2 regions of the Clostridium malenominatum genome follow, and region 1 is predicted to be linked to the other one. Evidence: predicted binding sites of a transcription regulator. Region 1 holds the regulator's gene; the other holds the start of a gene.

Region 1 (7,529 bases):
ATTCATTTTTTATACGCTTCCAAAACTTATTCTTCATATTTATCTTCCTTCTTTTTTATTTCAAATGCTTTATTTAAAATCTCCTACTGGAATATAACCTAATTTTTCTACTAAAGCTTTATTCTCATCGCTCATTACATATTCAATAAAAGCCTTTGTAAGTCCTGTTGGAGCTCCTTTAGTGTACATATGTTCATAAGACCAGAAAGGATATTTCTTAGTTACAATGTTTTCTTTAGAAGCTTCAACTCCGTCAATCTTAACTAATTTAATATTTTCTCTTTTTTCTGCTGTTAAATAGGATAATGCAAGATAACTTACGGCTCCGGAAGTACTTGTTATTGTTTTTTCTACACTACCACTTGAATCCTGTATTGTTCCTAATCCTTCTTTTTCACTTTTACCATCCATGATTGTATCTATGAAGGTTGCTCTTGTACCTGAAGATGATGGTCTATTTACTACATTTATTGCTAAATCTTGTCCACCAACTTCTTTCCAGTTTGTAACTTCTCCAGTAAATATCTTTTGAATTTGTTCCTTTGTTAATGAATCAACTTTAACATCTTTATTTACTACTAATGCAAAGCCGATAGCGCATACTTTATGATCAACTAATTCCTTTGCTTTTTCTTTATCTTTTATTTTTGACTCAGCACTTACATCTGAATTTCCTATTTCTACTGAACCTTCTGCAACTTGGTTTATTCCTGTACCGCTTCCTCCGCCTTGTACATTAATAGTTGCATCAGGATTTTTTGCCTTAAAGTTTTTTGCTGCTTCTTGTACTAATGGTTGAAGTGCAGTAGATCCTACCGCTGTTATTGTGCCAGAAATAGTATTTACATTTTTATTTTCACTTTCAGTTTTATCTTTTCCACCACATCCTGCAAATACTCCTGTCATTAATGTTAATGATAATGCTGCTATTAGAGTTCTAATGCCTTTTTTATTCATTTATTAACCCTCCATTAAAATCATTTATTTTATCTACTATATTTATCATAGTATATGGAAGTTAACCAAATATTATAGGCATGTTAAAAAAAATTTACATAAAGAAATAAGCATGCAGTGTTTTTCACTACATGCTTACCTTTTTAATAGGTATTGTTACAATAAAATTACTTCCCTTTCCAACTTCACTTTCCACCTCTATAGTACCCTCAAAAGAAAGAATAATATGCTTAACTATAGCAAGTCCAAGCCCCGTTCCACCCTCTACTCTACTTCTTGCCTTATCTACTCTATAAAACCTTTCAAATATTCTTCCAATATGATCCTTAGGTATACCTACCCCTGTGTCTTTAACTTCTATTATAATTTTGTTATTATAAACTTTCTTTTTTACATATACAGCACCATTTTCTTCTGTGTACTTTACAGCATTGTCTACCAAGTTCAACATCATTTGTTTAAATCTGTCTGCATCCCCTTGTATTATAGGTAGGTTCTCACCTTCAATTGTTATTGCTATATTTTTCTTCATAGCATAGTTATTTACTAAACTACATACATCTTCAATAATACTATTAACATCGGCAACTTCTTGTTTTATTTCCCTATTATTTTCAATATGGGATAAAACAAGTATATCATTAATTAATCTGGTTAGTCTTTCCGCTTCATCGTTAATAATGTTTAAGAACTTCTCTTTATTTATAGGATCATCTACGTATCGTAAAGTTTCAGCAAAGCCTTTAATAGAAGTTAGGGGTGTTTTCAATTCATGAGAAACATTGGCAACAAATTGAGACCTCATATTTTCTAATCTTTTAATTTCGGTTATATCTTGTACTACAGCTACTGTTCCCATCAATTGTCTTCCGTTAAATATATCTGCGGTTTTTATCCTAAGTTCTCTTTCCTTAGGATTTAATATTTTTATTTCTCTATATTCATCTATGGAATTTTTTAAAATATCCTCTAACTCAAAGTTTCTAATATAGTCTAATAAATTACATCCTATTATGTCTTTTTTTATTCCAAAAATTTTATTTGCATAAGGGTTTATAATTATCACTTTAAAATTTTTATCTACTGCTATAACTCCACTTTCCATACTAGTTAGTATAGCTTCAAGTTTATTTTGTTTGTCTATTACATCATTTATTGTTAGTTGGAGCTTTTGAGCCATATTATTAAAGGTTTTAGACAATTGTCCTATCTCATCTCTAGAGTGTATATTTACCCTCCTATGCAACTCTCCCGCTGCAACTCTTGATGTTATAAATTCTAAATTTTTAATAGGCTTAACTATTTCTAAGGAAAACTTTGACGAAAACACTAAAGATGTAATTATGGCCAGTATGAGTACAATAACATAATAGCTACTATATTCTTTCTTAAAACCTGATATCCTCTTCATTTCCATGGAGCTTCTTATGATATATTCATCATTTACGAACATGGCCACGTACATGTTATCCGTTTTAGTGGAAGTACTATATCTTATGGCATATCCACTTCCGGTATTTTTTGCTGAAATAACCTCTTCCCTGTTATTATGGTTCTCCATTTCTAATCCGTCTACTTTAGAATCTCCAACCACTTCTCCCTTTTTATTTATAATAGTGACTCGTATATCATTTTCCTTAAAGCTTTTCTTTATAATACTATCCAAGCCTTCTTTATCAATATATTTTAAAACACTTGCTACTAATTCATTATTAGATTTTAAAGCTTTTTTAGTATTTTCTATGTATTGATAGTTTTGTATAATTAAGAAAAAACTCATTACCAAAGTCAAGCTAATTGTTAAGGTTAGGAACATATATATCATTAATTTTTTTTTCATTTTATCACCTGTCTATTCCGAATAATTAAATCTATATCCTACTCCCCTTATGGTTTCAATATGTTTAGGACTTTTGTCATCTTCTTCTATCTTCTGCCTTAAATGCCTAATGTGCACATCGACAGTTCTAGTTTCCCCAATGTACTCGTATCCCCATATTTTGTCTAGTAAAAAATCTCTTGTTAAAACTCTCCCTTTATTCTTAATAAAAGTTTCAAGTAGTTCATATTCTTTTAAAGTTAAATCTATCTTTTCTCCTTCCTTTGAAACTTCATGTTTTTCAAAATCAATTTTTATGTTTCCAAAGATAAAATCATTATTCTCTATGGTAGAAACTCCCGTTCTTCTCAAAAGAGCTTTCACCCTAGCAACTAATTCTCTAACTGAAAAAGGCTTAGTAATATAATCATCAGCCCCTAATTCTAATCCAAGTACTTTATCTAATTCCTCACCTTTAGCCGTTATCATTATAATCGGGGTGGTAGATATGGCATTATTCATTCTTATTCCCTTGCAAACATCATATCCATCCATACCTGGCAACATAACATCTAAAAGAACTAAATTAGGCCTTTCATTTTTAACAATTTCAAAAGCATCCTTACCATTATCTGAACATATTACATTGTAGCCTAAGTTCTCTAAGTTAAATTTCAAAAGCTCCCTAATATTTTCCTCATCATCAACAATTAAAATTTTTTCATCAGTCATAATAACCCTCCAACATTTTACCTATATTATAGCATTATTTTAAGCAAATTTAATTTTGACTCCATACATTTAACATGCCTTAATATAGTTTTAACATTAAAAATGGTTTTATGTCTACCATAAAACCATTTAACAAACTACTTATTTGAAATTAATCTTTTAATCTCATCTATAAAAGTATTAACATCTGTAAATTGTCTGTATACAGATGCAAATCTAACATAGGCTACCTCATCTATTTTTTTTAAGTTATCCATAATAATTTCACCTATGTATTCAGATTTAACCTCTGTTATCATTTGATTGTTTATATGTTTTTCTACTTCATCAGCTATGTTTTCAATTTGGCTTCTAGACACTGGCCTTTTTTCACAAGCTTTAATAACTCCATTTATGATTTTACTTCTGTCAAAATATTCCCTGCTCATGTTCTTTTTAATAACCAATACGGGTATATTTTCTACCTGTTCATAAGTGGTGTATCTTTTACTGCATTTTAAACATTCTCTTCTTCTCCTTATTGATTCATTTTCCTCTGTTGCCCTTGAATCTACAACTTTACTTTCATTATACCCACAAAATGGACATTTCATATATCTTCTCCCGCCTTTTTCTAAAGTAATGTATTATAACCCTATTATAATATAACTCTACTATGGTTTGCCAATAAAATATTCTTCACCCTCTACTAATATTACATCTACCCCTATTTTCCTTATTTTATCCCAGGGAATTTCTATGTCCGTATTCTTTCCAAACCAGGATATCTTTTGGGATGGAATTATTATTGAAACTACTTTGCTATTTTCTATATCTATTTTAAAATCCCTCATATATCCTAATTTAGTACCAGAATTAATATCTATTATTTCCATAGTTCTTAAGTTGTTAATAGAATGATAAGTTAATTCCATTTTTTCTTCCCCCTTTTATTCTCTATTACATATTATGATTCACATCTTTATAATATAATAAAAAAAGAACTTTACTTAGTAAAATTCTTTTTTATTAATCCTATTTTAAACGTATTTTTTCATATGTTTTAAAGCTGTTTTTTCTAACCTAGATACTTGAGCTTGTGATATTCCTATTTCGTCTGCGACCTCCATTTGTGTTCTACCATCAAAAAATCTTAATGTCAGTATTAGTTTTTCTCTATCGTTTAATTTTTTCATAGCTTCTTTGATGGATATATTTTCAAGCCAGCTATCATCTACATTTTTGCTATCGCTAATTTGATCCATTACATAAATGGCATCGCCGCCATCATTATAAATGGGTTCAAATAAAGATACTGGATCTTGTATTGCATCTAAAGCAAATACTACTTCTTCTCTTGGTATGTTTAGCTCCTTGGCAATTTCTGACACCGTTGGTTCTTTATTATTCTCAGCAATTAACCTATCTCTTACTTGTAGAGCTTTATAGGCAATATCTCTAAGGGACCTGCTAACTCTTATTGAATTATTATCCCTTAAATATCTTCTTATTTCACCTATAATCATAGGCACTGCATAAGTTGAAAACTTTACATTCTGACTTAAATCAAAGTTATCAATGGCTTTTATGAGACCTATGCAGCCTACCTGGAATAAATCATCAACATTTTCACCTCTGTTATTAAACCTTTGGATTACACTTAACACTAATCTTAAGTTACTCCTAATGAATGTCTCCCTGGCTTCATCATCTCCTGCTTGCATTTGTTTTAATAATTTTACCATTTCCTTTTCCTTTAAGACAGGTAGTTTTGATGTATTTACTCCACAAATTTCAACTTTGTTTATCATCATATGTAATCAGCCCCTTCTATATTGTTGCATTTTAATTATTTCCTCAGAAGCTGATTTTTATACAAATATGTTTTTTATAACATTTTATTTATTTCTTTTTTAAGTCTTTTAATTATTCTTTTTTCTAGTCTAGAAATGTAAGATTGTGATATTCCAAGCATATCCGCTACTTCTTTTTGAGTTTTTTCTATTTTCCCTCCTAAACCAAATCTTAAATTCACAATTTCTTTTTCTCTGTTTGTAAGTTTTCCCATGGCTATGAAAAGTAATTGTTTGTCTACTTCGTCTTCTATTAAATTATACACTACATCATTTTCAGTTCCTAGAATATCAGATAGCAATAGTTCATTTCCATCCCAATCCACATTCAAGGGCTCATAAAATGATATTTCAGCTTTTACTTTACTGTTGCGTCTTAAATACATTAAAATCTCATTTTCTATACATCTAGATGCATATGTAGCAAGCTTTATTTTCTTTTCTGGATCAAAGGTATTTACTGCCTTTATTAAACCAATAGTGCCTACAGACACTAAGTCTTCCACATTTACTCCCGTATTTTCAAATTTTCTAGCAATATAAACTACTAATCTTAAATTTCTTTCTATCAATATAGATCTTACACTTTCATCTCCAAAGGTTAATCTTTGAACTAAATTTTCTTCCTCTTCCTTTGTAAGAGGTGGTGGGAGAGCGTCATTCCCCCCAATATAATATACCTTTCTTGCAAATATCTTAAGCTTACTTATTATATTGTTTAGAAGTAATTTTATGTTTATCATGTTCTAACCTCCCTATAATATTCCCCTAGATAATAAACCTTGGTAATCTCCAACCTGACTTAATTTATTATTACAAAAGGCTATTAATGCTTCTTTTTCTTCCCCTACATCATCTTTATAAACCATTATTTTCTCAGGTTTAATTGCTGCCATTCTTCCATATTGACCATTTATCACGCTATAAGGTATATAATAATATTTGTAATTTTTAATGTCTTCTTTACTAAATAAATCTTCTTCTACAATAATTACCGGTAAATTTGTTACAGGCTCTACCAACTCATTTCCCGTATCTAAAAAAGCTTTTATTTTTTTTACAGAACCATCTAATACTATTTCTACTCCATAAATATAGTTATTTAAGGCTTTTCTATCTTTTACAAATATTATTAATCTACTCAATACTATGTATATTATCATTATAGCTATCATTAGTTTTTTGTAAGAGAAATTCAAAATTATTCCCCTATCTAAAGCTCCTCCATTTTTATTAAACTCTGTAAATACACATAGCCCAGCCAATAACATAGAATATAAAATAAAAATAGCAGTACCTTTGATGTTAAACAGTATGTCCTTCTTTTGAAAGGAAATTAATATCATTATAAATGCTATAATAATTTTTATTGGTAAACTGTTAAGTAAATACAAACTTTCAAACAGCATTGTAATTACGTACAGAGCTCCTACCATTGCACTTATAACTGTGTTTAATTTTTTAATCTTAATTTTTAATGTATCCGCTGTTAAAATAATTAAAAAGGTGTTTACTATAAAATTTTCTAATATTAATACATCTAAAAAAATAACCATAGCCCCTCACCTCTTATAGATTATTATATAACTTACCATTTCAAAATTTTGTCATAATTTATTTATTATTCCTATTTTTTTTATTTATATTCTGCCAATATAAATAAAAAAATCTGACCATTTTATTATTTGGTCAGATTTTTTATAAAATTACTTAATTATCTTCTTTGTCTACGTAGAAATGTAGGTATTTCTATATCATCTTCGTTATAATTGTCTAAATTTGCTTCCACAGTAGCAGCTGCTTCTAAACCAGCCTTCGCTGTATTAATTTTTGCATTCACTACATGGGAATTTTTATCCTTTACTGCTCCTTTTTCCTGTTCAAATCCTGTAGCTATTACAGTAATTCTTATTTCATCTTTTAAAGTTTCATCAATTACGGCTCCAAATATAATATTTGCATCTGGATCCGCAGCTTGTTGTACTATTTCAGCAGCTTCGTTTATTTCTAATAATCCTAAATCAGAACCACCAGTAATGTTTAACAATACTCCTGTGGCACCGACTATAGATGTTTCTAAAAGCGGACTAGATATGGCTTGTTTAGCAGCTTCTTGCGCTCTGTTATCTCCAGAGGCTTGTCCAACACCCATGTGTGCTAGTCCTTTATCAATCATAATAGTTCTTACA
Region 2 (7,529 bases), on a different contig from region 1:
TAATAAACAAATCTTTAATATAGTATTCATGATTTAGAAAGTTTTTATTAGAAATTATTTTCCCATGTTCATCGGTAATTAATACGGGATTATTTATTATATCCCCTAGTTCCTCCGTTAATTCCTTAATACCTCCCCCGTTTATAACTATATTCATAAACTGCTCATGTATATCAAAAGATCTTCTTAGCTTTTTACTTTGACGTTCATAAAGCTCCTTGTAAAACATACTACTTACATCAGATAAACTAAACTCATAGGGTATTTCAATAATAGGTAAAGATAAGGCCTTAGCCTCCTCAAGCACTCTGTCCGATAGTTCTAAAATATATCTATTTTTTTTTATGCCAATCCCTGCAGCACCAATTTTACTTAACTCTCTAATGAAATTTAATTGTAACTCCTCATCGTCTTTCATAAAGTACCCAGTAGTTAATAAAAACTCACCAGATTTTATCCATTTCAACGTATCTGGATTTTCCATCATGTTTATGCTGGTTAAGGGTTTTTCTAGTCCATTAATACCTGAAAGCAATTCGAACCCCTTTTCTTTTAGTGAAACTACAAAATCTTTAACATCCATTATAAGTTCACCTTCATTTCATCTTAGTATCTATGGAATTATTATATACTATCACATCTATAAAACAATAGGGAATAGAGCTAAGCTCTATTCCCTAAATTAATTTAATGTTTTGGATTTTTACTTACAATTTCTATAGCTTTTGTTAATGCACCTAATACGTCTGCCTTAAATTGAATACTTAATTCATTAGTTTTAACAAATATATTTCCCTCTTCAGAAACTACATATGTAGGCTTTAAACTATTAAGAGCTATAGCTTTTATATCTTCAATACATTTTTCACAGGTACAAATATTACTATATTTATCTAAAACCGTTGGTAATAAGTTATCTACCATTATCTCCATATAATTTTTAACCATAGAATCACTCTCTTTCAATTAATGAATTTATAAACATTATATTCTACATATATCAATTTATTCCTCTAATTGCTTACAAACTTCTACTGATACTCATACATACTAATATACCCGTACCTAGCACCTACTATATTTAACTTTTAATTTAAGAAGTAAGAAAGACCCTTGTAGAAAATGCAACATAATTAAAAGAGGTCATAATTCCGAAAATGATTGTTATTATTTAGACAATCTTAAACATTTATAATGGATTTTCATAAACAATCATATAGTTACTATTATTTAGAGCTAGTTAATATTTCAAAATTAATTTTTTCTAATTCACTTATCAATGTTTCTTGTACTTTACTTAAGTAATAGTGAGTTTTACAATTTTGTGTATTATTATTATTACAAAAATCAACATTCTTTAAACACCTATTAATCGCTATAGGGCCATCTACTGCTTCAATTACTTCTTTTAAATTTATATCAGCTCTTTTTTTATTAAGAGCATATCCACCATTGACCCCTCTGTATGATTTTATTATATCAGAGTGAATCAATTTTCTTAATAATTTTAAGAGAAATCTTAATGGAATGGTACCCCTTTCAGCAATGGTTCTTGCATCTAGTTTTGCACCTTCACCTTCCATTGACAATATAAGGATAGCTCTAATTGCATAATCAGCTTCTTGAGTTATATTCATATTCATCACCTTTTAAAAAGTATTTTTAAAATTTAAATTTATCTATCCTTCTTCATATTATTCTTTAACCTTGTAATTGTCAATACTTTAAAGCGATGATTGTTAAAAAAGTAATTATTATATTTTTTGATTATTTATTATTTTTCGGACATAATTATATATTATAATAAACTTAATAAATTGATAAAAACACAATATATAGTGTGAAATTATATGTTATAATACAATATATGCTGGTATATGAAACTTTTACATTTATATTTTATATTGTATACTAGATTAGGATTATATTTAGGGAGGTATTCACATTGGAATTTTTTAATAAAATAGATTCAGTACATAATATGATAAAAAGATATTATACTAAAGAACTTGAAAACAAAAGCAATTTAACAGTATATGATTTATTCACTTGGAAGAAAGTAGACGTATTTTTAAAGGACTATAAGAGCGGTAAAGTTTTAGTAGACATGAAGGATTTAGAATTTCCAGAGCATTATTCTCAGAACTCTTGTGACATTATTGCATCTAAATATTTTAGAAAAGCAGGAGTGCCAAATGATTGTGGATATGAAAATAGCATGAAGATGGTAGCTCACAGAATGGTTAATTTTTGGTGTGAGTCTTTAATGGATGAAGGTATAATTGCCTCTTATAAAGAAAAAGAAATTTTTTATGACGAAATGGTTTATGCTCTTCTTGCTCAAATGTATGCTCCTAATTCTCCCCAATGGTTTAATACTGGGCTTGCGCAAAGTTACGATATAAAAGGAAGTAAACAAGGAAATTTTTATTTTAATCCAATTTTAAATAAAGTAGTTGAAACAGAGGATAATTATTCTAGGACTCAAGCCTCAGCTTGTTTCATTTTATCTATACAAGACAAGCTTTTAGGTTCTCATTCCATATCCGAACAATACGTAACAGAAACCAAGCTATTTAAAGGTGGTTCGGGGACAGGTACCAATTTCTCTTCAATAAGAGCAAAAGGTGAAAAGCTATCTGGCGGTGGTGTATCTTCAGGCTTAATGAGCTTTTTAAAGGGTTTAGATAGAAATGCTGGAGCTATAAAATCTGGTGGAACAACAAGACGTGCAGCTAAAATGGTTTGTTTAGATGTAGATCATCCTGAAATATTAGATTTTATAACTTGGAAAGCCCACGAAGAGGATAAAGTTAGAGCTTTAGGCAAAATGGGATACGATACAGATATAGATGGGGACGCTTATGAAACAGTATCAGGTCAAAATAGTAATAATTCCATTAGATTTTCTGATAAATTCATGAAAAAAGTTGAAGAACTATCAACAAATCCTGAAGAAACTGTAGAACTACTAGGTAGAGTAGATGGCTCTTTAAACAAAACAGTTAAAGTTAAATCTCTATGGGATGCCTTTAATAATAGCGCTTGGCAATGTGCAGATCCTGCGCCACAATTTTCTGATACTTTTAATGCATGGCATACTTGTCCCTCTGGTGAAGATGGTGAGTATAATGCAAAGCATAATAGAATTAACTCAACTAATCCTTGTGGAGAATATGCATTTTTAGACGATAGTTCCTGCAACTTAGCCTCAATAAATATTTATAAATTCTATGACCATGCTACAAAATCTATAGATTTAGAAGGTTATGTTCATGTTGTTGGAATGGTCCAGCTAATTTTAGAAGGGTCCATACACTGGGGTCAGTTCCCAACAGAAGATATCGCTAGAAAAACCTATATGTTTAGGGCTACAGGACTTGGAATAAGCAATTTAGCTTCTTTATTAATGGTTTTAGGATACCCTTATGATTCAGAAGAAGCTAGAAATATTTCTGCTGCATTAATAGGAATCTTAACAGGATACTCCTATTTTACATCCGCACTAATGGCTAAAGAAATAGGGACATTTAATAAATATGAAATCAATAAACCGCACATGTTAAAGGTTATAAGAAATCATGCTAGAGTAGCTGGTGCAATGGAAGTATCAGATTTTGAAGGACTTAATTACAAACCCTTGGCTATAAATCATAATATATTAGAACAAGAATCCTTCTCAAATATAAGCACACTAGTAAAAAAATGTTGGATTGAAGCGTTACATTACGGAGAAGAATTTGGATATAGAAATGCTCAAGTTTCTGTAATTGCTCCTACTGGAACTATATCTTTTGCTATGGACTGCGGAGCAACTTCTATAGAACCATTTTTCAGCCATGTAGTCTATAAGAAGTTATCTGGCGGTGGAATGATGACCGTAATAAATCCTGTAATAAAAATTTCCTTAAGTAACCTTGGTTATTCAGATGATCAAATACAGGATATTATGGATTATGTACTTGAAAAGGAAACCGTAGAGAGAGACGGTTATAAATATGAAAAATTATTAGATGGAAAAATAGAGGGAGCCCCTCATTTATTAGAAGAACATCTACCTATCTTCGATACAGCTAATAAATGTGGAAGTGGAGAAAGATTTATAGAGCCAATGGGCCATGTACTTATGGTAGCTTCTATAACCCCATTAATTTCAGGTGCTATCTCAAAGACAGTAAACTTACCTAGGGAAGCAACCCTAGAAGAATTCCAAGATGTTGTTTTAACCTCATGGAGGCTTGGAATAAAAGGAATATCTTTATACAGAGATGGGTCAAAGGCAAGTCAACCTTTAAATACAAGTTTAAGCTCTGATAAAGATTTAAAATTAGAAGATTTGACTTATAATCAGCTTTTAGCCAAAGCTAAAGAGCTAAAAAAAGGTGTTAAATATTCTAAACGTGATAAACCTCTAGGAATAAGACGAGGAACTACTCATCCTGCTCAAATAAATGATGTTAAAATATACACTACTGTAAATAGAAGAGAAAATGGAGAAATATCTGAAATATATATAACTACTGATAGGGAAGGAACTACTATAATGGGTCTATTAAACTCATTATCAAAAACATTATCTGTAATGTTACAACATCACGTAGCACCTCAGGACATTGCTAGAATGCTTAGGGGACAGAAATATGAACCTTATGGTTTTGTGCAAAAACATCCTTATATAAAATATGTTAGTTCAATTTCTGATTTAATTAGTAAGGTTATTGATATTGAATTAGGTGACTATTCTAGATGTCAAGTAAAGCCCGAAAATTATGATTTGAAAACTAATAGTGAAACTGAGGAACAAGCAATCTCTTCTAACACACATGAAACTTTTGATGGAAAAAAAGTTGAAGGTGAAAGAGTTTATGGTAGTACTTGTCCCCACTGTTCCAGTAGCAGAATGGTAAGAAACGGAACTTGCATGGTTTGCTTAGACTGTGGATCAACTACTGGATGTAGTTAATAATAAAAAAAAGTCTCAAGAGTCTACATTTGACTCTTGAGGCTTTTTTTATTTAATATCCTCTTCTTATATTGTCTAAGACTTTATAAACGCCAATTGAAAGTTCTGTCCATGTTGCATTTGCTTTTGGTCTTATATTATTGTTTTGTTCTTGCAGAATTCCTAGACCTTTTGCAATTGCTATATATCCTATATCTTCATTTTTTATATCTTTTAAATCTTTTACTTTTAATGAAAAAATGTCCTTTGAATTAGCTAGCTTATCATATCCTAAAAACTTAACTAATATCTTAGCCATATCGTTTCTTGTAACCTTTTCCTTAGGATCAAATTTACCTTCTTTGTTTTCTAATATTCCATAGTGAACTGCTAATTGGAGATATTTATAATTTGCATCACTTTTATTCATTCCGCTATCAAAGCTCAGTTTGCTTGATTCCTTTAACAAATAAGGTCTATAACCTTTAGCATTAACCAGCATTTTTATAAAATCCATTTTAGTAATTTCTTTCGTAGCTTCAAAACTAGCTGTGTCCATTACGCCATTATGAGCTAAAATTGTTAATTCCTTTTCATAAGGACTTCCCTTTATTTTTTTCATATATACTTCTATATTTTCATCAATTTCTTCTCCGGAATCATTTAAAATCTTGCCTGTAAATCCATCTACTCTTAATGCTGTGAAGTTATAATTATAACTATCCCTAATTGTATAAATTAATTTTGTTTCCCAATCTGGTTTTGAATAATCTGTAGACTTATTAATTTTTCTATAGGATAATTCAGTTTTGCTTTTGTTAAATAGTATTTTACTAGCTTCTTCCTTTTGTATTAACTTTTCTGGGGCATCAAACTTCATATTTTCATTCCAATTCAGTCTATATTCAACTAAATGTCCCTTTGCAGCATCTACTGATACTGTAATATTATTTTCCATATAAGGTATTCCATTTACCATTCTTGGAAAACTGAAATAATATCTCTTATCTCCATAACTTTTTAGATTCTCAATATCATTTTTTTGAGTAGTAGCCTTAGTATTAATTTCTTTAAACTTTTCTGGTGAATGTTTAGCAATTGCATTTATAGCAATCTTATAAGCTTCTTCCCAAGTAAGATTAGCTTTTGATTCTTCATTTTCCATATAATAGTTTTTGTAAAGAGAAACTATATTTTCATTAAGTGCATTAATGGTTATACTTCCACCATCATATCCTTTTTTATTATCCATCTTTTTGCTGAAATCTATTGTCCACGTATTTGATGCTCCATTTACTCCATCTTTGTTTTCGAAGTATCTTATAGATCCAGTTTCATACCCGTCCCCATATAGCTGTTTAATATTATTTTTAGCTATTTCTAAAGCTCTACCTTCACTTATTTCTTTATCCAAAGGCTGTTTGATCTGAAGTTTATTAATTATTTCCTTTCGTTCTTCTGTGGACAAATCTTTTTGTATTTTTTCATACAAATTACTATTAATAAATTTTCCGCTATAAGCGTCTAATTCCCCTCCATAAGGTAATTCCATCATATACACTAGTTTAGATCTTGTTAACTTTTCACCTGTGTCATATTTATCCCTATAAGTGATATAACGTAAATCTAACTGTCCCTCTTTTTTTAATATACCTTCCGCTTCTTTAGTTGATAAATAATTTGTTGGTGGGGATAACTTTACTCCCTCTTCCCAATTTACATAATAACTAATTATTTCTCCCTTAACCCCATCTATTTCAACTGTTAGTCCATCGTCATTATAAAAAATCCCATTAACTTTTCTTGCAAACCTATAAGTGTAAGTTGTGCTGTTATTTACATAAGTGTAAAATCTTTGTTCCTTTATATAAGCTGTTTCCTTGAATTGTTCCGGGTTATTTTTCTTTAAAAATTCCTCTGCTTTCTTTTGTCCTTCTTCTTCAGTTATTTTTGATATATTATTATTTTCTCCATCAACATAGCTTCTATTGTAAGCTCTTAAAATTTTCCCTGTATCAGCATTAATGGAAACTTCTATACTAGTATTATTGCTTATATTATTATTTCTCCAGGATATCTCCCAAAAATATTCCTGTCTCTCTCCATTTGTTGATAGGGATGCATAAACTTCATACTCTTTTTCATTCACAGTCTTATTAAAATAATCTTTAATAACTTTTTGCGATAATTCTTTTGCTTTTTCCTTAGATAGTCTTACGTCCTTTTCTACAGTAGTTAAGACTTCCTTAGTAGGGACAGTCATTTCTTTATTTTCTAATTTCATTGCTAAAACTGACGAGTAATTGGTCATAGCAATTGACGTACCAATAATAAAAGAAATTAATTTTTTATTTTTCATATATAACTTCCTCCCGTATTTCAATTTACTAGGTTATACCAATTAATACGATAAACTTTTATAATTGTTATATACCTTGGAAAATTTTATGGAAAAATTTATGACTGTCCCCATAGTCTTAAATTAAAATCAAAAAATAAAAAACCCTGCTCCTTAATTAAAGCTAATTATTGAAATTAAAATAAAATAAATAAGGAGCAGAGATATATGTCTTTTTATTAAATTTTA

What was found. Region 1 encodes NrdR, which represses ribonucleotide reductase genes. Its sites were predicted from a motif close to CACNANATNTNGTG; they were not measured.
Region 2: ABDZ69_RS15215 (vitamin B12-dependent ribonucleotide reductase) is a predicted target of NrdR. The motif match lies at 1,828-1,841, and genes of this name have one in related genera.

What each region holds. Positions count from the first base shown of each region.
Region 1 covers NZ_BAAACF010000001.1:1,360,392-1,367,920, reverse strand. The annotation lists gene pstC (phosphate ABC transporter permease subunit PstC) at 1-37, opposite strand, end outside; gene ABDZ69_RS06890 (phosphate ABC transporter substrate-binding protein) at 70-957, opposite strand; gene pnpS (two-component system histidine kinase PnpS) at 1,085-2,797, opposite strand; gene ABDZ69_RS06880 (response regulator transcription factor) at 2,810-3,508, opposite strand; gene nrdR (transcriptional regulator NrdR) at 3,646-4,101, opposite strand; gene ABDZ69_RS06870 (YlmC/YmxH family sporulation protein) at 4,162-4,422, opposite strand; gene sigG (RNA polymerase sporulation sigma factor SigG) at 4,528-5,301, opposite strand; gene sigE (RNA polymerase sporulation sigma factor SigE) at 5,376-6,083, opposite strand; gene spoIIGA (sigma-E processing peptidase SpoIIGA) at 6,096-6,896, opposite strand; gene ftsZ (cell division protein FtsZ) at 7,055-7,529, opposite strand, start outside.
Region 2 covers NZ_BAAACF010000006.1:155,533-163,061, forward strand. The annotation lists gene ABDZ69_RS15200 (PucR family transcriptional regulator) at 1-583, opposite strand, end outside; gene ABDZ69_RS15205 (late competence development ComFB family protein) at 688-948, opposite strand; gene ABDZ69_RS15210 (RrF2 family transcriptional regulator) at 1,227-1,637, opposite strand; gene ABDZ69_RS15215 (vitamin B12-dependent ribonucleotide reductase) at 1,982-4,963, shown strand; gene ABDZ69_RS15220 (YcdB/YcdC domain-containing protein) at 5,016-7,301, opposite strand.